DNA from 2 places in the Streptomyces sp. NPDC042371 genome. Region 1 is predicted to be linked to the other one. Evidence: riboswitches for the same ligand, from Rfam matches in the RefSeq annotation. Region 1 holds a riboswitch; the other holds the start of a gene.
The links. A riboswitch is a leader RNA that binds a small molecule or an ion and turns the genes downstream of it on or off. The one in region 1 is predicted to bind cobalamin.
Positions count from the first base shown of each region.

Region 2: it holds a riboswitch for cobalamin, as region 1 does, so the genes downstream of both, cobN (cobaltochelatase subunit CobN) here and AC068B_RS05120 (ABC transporter substrate-binding protein) in region 1, are expected to answer to the same signal.

Region 1 is NZ_JBWKAP010000001.1:1,155,479-1,159,847, forward strand. Features, by position in the region: gene AC068B_RS05105 (putative leader peptide) at 1-32, opposite strand, end outside; gene AC068B_RS05110 (ABC transporter ATP-binding protein) at 99-893, opposite strand; gene AC068B_RS05115 (FecCD family ABC transporter permease) at 890-1,948, opposite strand; gene AC068B_RS05120 (ABC transporter substrate-binding protein) at 2,014-2,991, opposite strand; cobalamin riboswitch at 3,036-3,156, opposite strand; gene AC068B_RS05125 (M67 family metallopeptidase) at 3,160-3,582, opposite strand; gene AC068B_RS05130 (amino acid permease) at 3,668-4,369, opposite strand, start outside.
Region 2 is NZ_JBWKAP010000003.1:226,408-230,776, reverse strand. Features, by position in the region: gene AC068B_RS10665 (precorrin-2 C(20)-methyltransferase) at 1-327, opposite strand, end outside; gene AC068B_RS10660 (precorrin-8X methylmutase) at 324-950, opposite strand; gene AC068B_RS10655 (cobalamin biosynthesis protein CobG) at 962-2,230, opposite strand; cobalamin riboswitch at 2,351-2,482, shown strand; gene cobN (cobaltochelatase subunit CobN) at 2,520-4,369, shown strand, end outside.

The DNA.
Region 1 (4,369 bases):
GGCGTCTCTTCGCTCACGTCATGGGGAACCATGCGGTCATCGTATCGATTCCCGGTCCGGATCCCGGAATGTGATCTCAACTGGTGGACGGAATCCGTTCAGGATGCGGGCGGCGGCAGATAGACGACGGTCGGGGCGCCGGTCAGCGGATGCGTGCTGACCTCGGCCGTCACGCCGTACACGGTGGCGAGCAGCTCGGCGGTGAGGACCTCCTTGGGCGCCCCGGAGGCGACGAGACGGCCGCCGTCGAGGACGTAGAGGCGGTCGCAGAAGTACGCGGCCAGGTTCAGGTCGTGCAGGGCCAGGAGGTTCGTGGTGCCCAGGTTACGTACGAAGGAGAGGATCTCCAGCTGGTAGCGGATGTCCAGGTGGTTGGTGGGCTCGTCGAGGACGACGAGGGTCGGCTCCTGGACCAGGGCGCGGGCGACCAGGGCGCGCTGGCGCTCGCCTCCGGAGAGCGAGGGGAAGGTGCGGTCGGCCAGTTCGTCGACGCCGACCCGGGCGAGCGCCGCCGTGACGAGCTCGTCGTCGGCCGCGGTGTCCGCCTCCCAGAACCGCTTGTGCGGGGAGCGGCCCATGGCGACCACCTGCCGGACGGTCAGCTCGAAGGCGGCCTGGCCGTCCTGCGGCACCGTGGCCAGGCGCCGGGCGCGCGCCTTCGGGGGCATGGTGTGCAGGTCGTCGCCGTCGAGGAGGGCGCGGCCGCCGGTGGGGCGCAGCGTGCCGTACACACAGCGGAGCAGCGTCGTCTTGCCGCTGCCGTTGGGGCCGACGACGCCGACGGTCTCGCCGGGGTCGGCGGTGAGGTCGACGGCGTCCACGAGGAGCCTGCCTTCGACCTCGTACGAGAGGCGCTCGGTGCGCAGTTCACCGGCGGGCGGCGGCTGGGTCATGCCGGTACTCCTTCGTTGCGCCGCCTCAGCAGCCACAGGAAGAACGGGCCGCCGGTGAGCGCGGTGAGCACGCCGACGGGGATGTCCTGCGGCGCGGCGACGGTGCGTGCGGCGAGGTCGGCGGCGACCAGGAAGACCGCGCCCATCAGCGCGACGACCGGGAGCAGTGCGCGGTGCGCGGCGCCGACCAGCATGCGGGCGGCGTGCGGCACCATCAGGCCGACGAATCCGATGGCTCCGCTGTAGGCGACCAGGGCGCCGGTGAGGAGCGAGGCGAGGACGAAGACTCCGGCACGGAACCGGGTGGCGTCCAGGCCGAGGACGGTGGCGCCCTCCTCACCGGCGAGGAGCAGGTCGAGGGGGCGGGCCATCGACATCAGGAGGGCCGTGCCGAGGATGAGGGTGACGCAGGGCAGGGCGAGCATGTCCCAGCGGGCGTTGCCGAGGCCGCCGAGCGTCCAGTACAGGACCTCCTTGAGGTGGTCCGCGCTGTCGGCGGTGACCAGGATGAGGCTGGTCAGCGCGGTCAGGATGTACGAGACGGCGACGCCCGCGAGGATCAGCCTGCCGGTGGCGAAGCCGCCGCCTCCGCTGCGGGCCAGGGCGTAGACGAGGACCAGTGAGATCAGGGCGCCCGCGAAGGAGGCGGCCGGGATGGTGACGCTGGTCGACAGGGCGGCGCCGAGGCCGAAGGCGGAGCCGAGCACGATCGCGCCGACCGCGCCGACGGAGGCGCCCGAGGAGACGCCGAGCAGGAACGGGTCGGCGAGGGGGTTGCGGACGAGGGCCTGGAGGACGGTGCCGATGACGGCGAGTCCTGCTCCGACGGTGGCTCCGAGGATGATCCTCGGGAGCCGCACGTCAAGGACGATGGTGCGGAACGGCGAAGGCTCCGCGCGGCCCGTGAGGATCTCCAGGACGTCGGCGGTGGGGATGCGGACGGAACCGAGGGCCAGCCCGGCGAGCGTCACGGCGGCGAGGGCGACGGCGAGCACCGTCAGGACGACCAGGCGCCGCCCCCCTGAGCTCCGCCGATCGCCCTTCGGGCTCGTCAAACGCCGGACGGGCTGGGAACCCTGCCCCGCGGGGCTGCTCTCCCGCAGCTGGGTGCGCTGGCCGCTCACAGCTGCGCCGCCAGCTTCCTCACCGCCTCGGGTGCTCGTACTCCCGTGACCATGTCCGACAGCGGCAGCACCGCGAAGCTCTTGTTCTTGACGGCGGGGACGTCCTGGAGGACCGGATCGTCGAGGAGGCGCTTCTTCTTCTGGGCGACGGTCGTGGCGCCGTAGTCGAGGATCAGGATGGTCTCGGGCCTGTTCTTCACGACGGACTCCCAGGACGCGTCGCTGAAGGACTTGTCCACGTCGGCGAAGACGTTGCGGCCGCCCGCCCGCTTGATGATGTCGTTGCCGATGCCGCGGCCGCCCGCCGTGAACGCGGTCTTGTCGCCGCTGTCGTAGACGAAGACGGAGCGGGACTTCTTGCCCTTCGACTTCTCTGCGGTGGCGGCGAGTTCGCGCTGAGCGCCGCTCACCCACTTGTCCGCGCGGGCCCGCACCCCGAAGGTGGAGCCGACCTCGCGGATCTCGCGGTAGACGTCGTCCATGGAGACGGGCCGCTTCGCGCAGCCCTCGACGTTGAGGCGGCTTTCGATGCCGGACTTGGCGAGCGCGGAGCGGCTGCGGCCGTCGCTCGCGAGGAAGGCGCTCGCGTATCCGCCGTACACGTAGTCGGGGTTGGCGGCGAGCAGCTTCTCGTAGGAGGGGTACTCCTTGGCGAGGACCGGGATGGAGTCGTACGCCTTCTCATACTGCGGCAGGACCTTGTCGTCGAGGTAGGCCGTGCCCGCGAGGTGGTCCTTGAGGCCGAGTTCCAGCATGACTTCGGTGGCGTGCTGGTTCATGGTGACGGCGCGCTTCGGGGGTGCGTCGTACGTCGTCTTCACACCGCAGTTGGTGACGGTGTACGGGAATCCGGCGGTCTTGGCCGCGGGCTTGGTGTCACCGCCCGCGTCGCCCGAGTCCGACGAGGAGCACGCGGCGAGCGGGACGAGCAGGGCCGCGGCGGCCAGGGCGCGTATGCCGGTGTGGCGGGACATGGCTGAACTGCCTCCTCCAGGGGATTTCCGCGTCCCCTGCGTTGCGTGGAGGAGGACGGCAGGTCAGTTCCTGACTCCCCCGCCCCGGCTTCGGAGTGGGGTCACAGTGGCGGGACCGTGCCGGTTTCGCACCGGCTTCCTGGCTCCTGCCGCCCTCTTGAGTAAAGCTCAGTATGCCTCGACGACCTTTACTTCTTCTTCGGTGACCTCGCCGTCCACGATCCGGTACGAGCGGAACTGGAAGGGGCCCGCGTCGTCGGTGTCCGCCGTGGAGACCAGGACGTAGTGCGCGCCGGGCTCGTTGGCGTAGGTGATGTCGGTGCGCGAGGGGTACGCCTCGGTGGCGGTGTGCGAGTGGTAGACGATCACCGGCTCCTCGTCGCGGTCGTCCATCTCGCGGTAGAGCTTGAGCAGGTCACCCGAGTCGAACTCGTAGAACGTGGGCGAGCGGGCGGCGTTCAGCATCGGGATGAACCGCTCGGGACGTCCGGTGCCCTCCGGGCCCGCGACCACGCCGCACGCCTCGTCGGGGTGGTCCTGGCGCGCGTGCGCGACGATCTGGTCGTGGAGGGCCTGGGTGATGGTCAGCATGGCAGCCAGGATAAGCAGAGGGGCCCGCGCGTACCGAAGTGTGGTACGCGCGGGCCCGAATGCTGGACGGTGGCCTTGGGGAGCCTCAGTCCTTGGAGAGGGAGTCTTCCGAGGAGACCCCGCCGGAGGCGCCGATCTTGCGCTTGTTGAAGGCCGCGGCCTCCGGGTTGCGGCTCTTGAGGATCAGGTAGGAGACCGTCAGGATCGCGGCCCAGACCGGAGCGGCGTACAGCGAGATCCGCGCGTCCTTGTCGATGCCCATCATCACGATGACCATGCCGATGAAGAGCAGGGCGAACCAGCTGGTGTACGGGGCGCCCGGGGCCCGGAAGGTGGACTGCGGCAGCTCACCGCGGTCGGCCTTGCGGCGGTAGCGGATCTGGCAGGCCAGGATCATGATCCAGGCCCACATGCCGGAGATGGTCGCGAAGGAGACGACGTAGTTGAACGCCTCGCCCGGCCACTGGTAGTTGATCCAGACGCCGACCAGCATGAACGCGGCGGAGGCCGTGGTGCCGATGAGCGGCAGGCCGTTCTTCGTGAGCTTGGTGAAGAACTTGGGGCCCTGGCCGTTCATCGCGAGGTCGCGCAGCATGCGGCCGGTGGAGTACATGCCGGAGTTGCAGGAGGAGAGCGCGGCGGTGAGGACCACGAAGTTCACGATCGCGGCGCCGACGCCGAGACCCATCTCCTCGAAGGCCGCGACGAACGGCGAGACACCGGGCTTGAAGGAGGTCCACGGGACGACCGACAGGATCATGATGAGCGCGCCGACGTAGAAGACGGC
Region 2 (4,369 bases), on a different contig from region 1:
CGTGCGGCCCGCGTCGAGGTGGGCGGCGAGCCGGGCCGCGGCCACTTCGTAGAAGTCGTCGAGGGCGCCGCGGTAGCCGCCGGGGTGGTCGGTGCTCTCCGTGGTGACGGGGTAGACCAGCGCTTCCTCGATGTGGTCGGCGCGGATGTGCGCGGCCGCGATCGAGCGGGCGATGGAGCGGCCGTGCCGGGCGGAGTGGTACGCGACCACGTCGGCGGCGGCGATGACCTCCACGGCGCGCAGGGTCATCAGCGACGGGTCGCCGGGGCCGAGGCCGACGCCGTAGAGCCGCCCCTGCGGGCGCTGTTCGGTGGGTACGCCGCTCATTCCGCTTCGCTCGCAATCGCGTTGATCGCCGCCGCGGCCATCGCGCTGCCGCCGCGACGTCCCCGTACGACCAGGTACTCCAGACCGGAGGTGTGCTCGGCGAGCGCGTCCTTGGACTCGGCGGCGCCGACGAAGCCGACCGGGATGCCGAGGACGGCGGCCGGGCGCGGCGCGCCCTCCTCGATCATCTCCAGGAGGCGGAAGAGCGCGGTGGGCGCGTTGCCGATGGCGACGACCGAGCCTTCGAGGCGGTCGCGCCAGAGTTCGAGGGCGGCGGCGCTGCGGGTGGTGCCGAGCTGGGCCGCGAGGTCGGGCACGGACGGGTCGGCGAGGGTGCAGATCACCTCGTTGTCGGCGGGCAGCCGCTTGCGCGTGACACCGCTCGCGACCATGTTCGCGTCGCAGAGGATCGGCGCGCCGTCGCGCAGCGCCTTGCGGGCGTCGGCGATCACGCGCGGGCTGTAGGAGAGGTCGCGCACGAGGTCGACCATCCCGCAGGCGTGGATCATCCGGACCGCGACCTGGCTGACGTCGGCGGGCAGGCCTTGGAGGTCCGCCTCCGCGCGGATGGTGGCAAAGGACTCGCGGTAGATCGCCGCGCCGTCCTTCTCGTAGTCGAACACTGTGCTCTCGCTCATCTCGTGGCCGTTGGTTTCGTGGTGGTACGTGCCGTGGTGACCTGCTCGGTCAATGTGCCGCCCGTCAGAGGCGTCCGGTCCTCGCCGGGGACGCGCACCGTCACCTCGTACTGCCCGTCGCCGGTGGCGAGGACGTCGACCCAGTCGCCCCACGGGTGCCCGCAGCGGCGTTCGCAGCCGGACCAGTGGACGGGCAGGCCGCCGAGGCCGGGGACGGCGTCGGCGCGTACGTCGGAGAGGGACTTGGCGCAGCCGGGGCGTCCGGTGCAGGCGCCGACGCCCAGCCAGGGCGATGCGGCGTCGGTGATGTGCCCGGCGTCGGCGAGCACGGCGAGGCGCTCGCGGGCCGCGGATTCGTCGGCGAAGCCGGGGACGACGAAGCCGCGCCAGGGCGTGACGCGCAGTTCGTCGGCGGGCAGCGGCAGGAGGGCCCGCCACTCGGCGGCGGTGACGCGGCCGAGGGGGGCGCTCACGACGACGGCGTCGCCGATCGCCCCGGGTGCCTGCGGGGCGCTTCGGGAGACGGTCCAGGGCTCGGCGCGCACGGCGTCGATGCCCGCGCGCTCCAGTGCTCCTGCGAGGTCCACGCGCTGCTCGCGGGGCAGCTCCCCCACCCGCCAGGCGCCGTTGCCCGCGGCGGTCGCGGCGGCGTGGAAGGCGCCCGCGGCGGTGAGCGCGGCGCGGGGGGCGTCGACTCCGGCGACCCGGAACGCCAGGCCGCCGACGCGGACGACCGCCGTCCCGCCCGATTCTGCGATCAAGGTCACATCGCCGCCGAGGCCGACGACGTCCCCGCGCCCGTCGTCCAGGGCGAAGAGGAAGCGGCCCGAGAGCTCAGCGGTCCAGTCCTCGGAACACAGGAGTCCGTCCAGCTCACGGGCCCACAACTGCACGTCACCACGGCCGATTCGGTCGATGCCCGCGAGCGGTGACGCCACCACGTTGCGGATGCGCTCGTGCCGCTCGGAGGGGAGCAGGCCCGCTGTCGAGAGCAGCGCGGAGAGTTCGCCGCCGCTGGTCTCGCCGAGGCCCCGCAGCTCGATGTTGCCGCGCGAGGTGATGCTGAGGCAGCCGTCCGCAAGACGCTCCGCCGCGGTGACCAGCGCCTCGGCCTGACGTGTCGTCAAAAGACCTGCGGGCAGCCGGAGTCGGGCGAGGAAGCCGTCGTCGGCGCGGTGCAGGCGGAGGGCTCCGGGGCAGGCGTCACCCCGGTCGCGTATGGGGGATTCGCCCTGGTCTGGGGAGGGTGCTGGGGTGGGCGGCATGGCGGCGAGCATACCCACGCGGATCCGGCGGGTCGCCTCCCGAGACGGACCGTTCTGGCAGGTGGCCGCCCCGCCGACCGCGGGCAGGACTTACTATGCAGGCGGCGGGCCGCCAGGTCCGTCGACGCCAGCGACGGCGTGGGTCCACCAGGACCCGAAGGAGGAAGCCCGGTGCGAATCCGGCGCGGTCCCGCCACTGTGAGCCCCACCCGAGTGGGGCGAGCCAGGAACTCCTGCCGTCCATACGACCACCCGGGGCGCGGACACCCCGAGGAAGGCCTGCGCCCGCATGCTTCTGCTGTTGTCGACCTCCGACACCGACCTGCTCAGCGCCCGCGCGGCGGGGGGTCCGGTCGACTACCGGTTCGCCAATCCCTCCCGTCTTGACCTCGAAGGACTGCCCGCGCTGCTGGACGGCGTGGACCTCGTCGTCGTACGCCTCCTCGGCGGCGTCCGTGCCTGGCAGGACGGCCTGGACCAGCTCATCGCCACCGGTCTCCCGGTGGTCGTGCTCACCGGTGAACAGGCACCCGACGCCCAGCTCATGGCCTCCTCGACCGTGCCGGTCGGCATCGCCGCCGAGGCGCACGCCTACCTGGCGCACGGCGGCCCCGCGAACCTGGAGCAGCTGGCCCGCTTCCTCTCCGACACCGTGCTGCTCACCGGCCACGGCTTCGAGCCGCCCGCGCCCGCCCCGTCGTGGGGCCCGCTGGAGCGCACGGCCCGCGCCGTGGAGGGCCCGACCGTGGCGGTGCTCTACTACCGCGCCCACCACATGAGCGGCAACACCGCGTTCGTGGACGCGCTGTGCGGCGCGATCGAGGACGCGGGCGCCCGGGCGCTGCCGCTGTACGTGGCCTCGCTGCGTGCCCCCGAGCCCGAGCTGATCGACGCGCTGCGGGCCGCCGACACCATCGTGACGACGGTCCTCGCGGCCGGTGGCACCAAGCCCGCCGAGGCCTCCGCGGGCGGCGACGACGAGTCGTGGGACGCGGGCGCGCTGACCGGACTGGACGTGCCGATCCTGCAGGCGCTCTGCCTGACCGGGTCGCGTTCGGCCTGGCAGGAGAACGACGAGGGCGTCTCGCCGCTCGACGCCGCGAGCCAGATCGCGGTGCCTGAGTTCGACGGCCGCCTGATCACGGTCCCCTTCTCCTTCAAGGAGATCGACGAGGACGGTCTGCCCGCGTACGTCGCCGACGCCGAGCGCGCGGCCCGCGTCGCCGGTATCGCCGTGCGCCACGCGCGCCTCAAGCACATCCCGGCCGCCGACAAGCGCATCGCCCTGGTGCTGTCCGCGTACCCGACGAAGCACTCCCGCATCGGCAACGCGGTCGGCCTGGACACTCCGGCATCCGCCGTCGAGCTGCTTCGCCGGCTCCGTGCCGAGGGGTACGACTTCGGCCCCGAGGCCGACATCCCCGGCCTGGTCTCCGGCGACGGCGACGAGCTGATCCGCGCGCTCATCGACGCGGGCGGCCACGACCAGGACTGGCTCACCGAGGAGCAGCTCGCCGCCAACCCCGTGCGCATCCCGGCCGCCGACTACAAGCGGTGGTACGCGACGCTGCCGCAGGAGCTGCGCGACTCCGTCGAGCAGCACTGGGGCCCGCCGCCCGGCGAGATGTTCCTCGACCGGTCCCGCGTCGGCCAGGGCGGCGACCCGGAGGGCGACATCGTGCTCGCGGCCCTGCGCCGCGAGAACCTCCTCATCCTGATCCAGCCGCCGCGCGGCTTCGGCGAGAACCCGATCGCGATCTACCACGACCCCGATCTGCCGCCGTCGCACCACTACTTGGCCGCCTACCGCTGGATCGCGGCGCCCGCGTCCGACAACGGCTTCGGCGCCGACGCGATGATCCACCTGGGCAAGCACGGCAACCTGGAGTGGCTGCCCGGCAAGAACGCGGGCCTCTCCGCGGCGTGCGGCCCCGACGCCGCGCTCGGCGACCTGCCCCTGATCTACCCCTTCCTGGTAAACGACCCGGGCGAGGGCACGCAGGCCAAGCGCCGCGTGCACGCCACGCTCATCGACCACCTGGTGCCGCCGATGGCGCGCGCCGACTCCTACGGCGACATCGCGCGCCTGGAGCAGCTCCTCGACGAGTACGCCCAGATCAGCTCCATGGACCCGGCGAA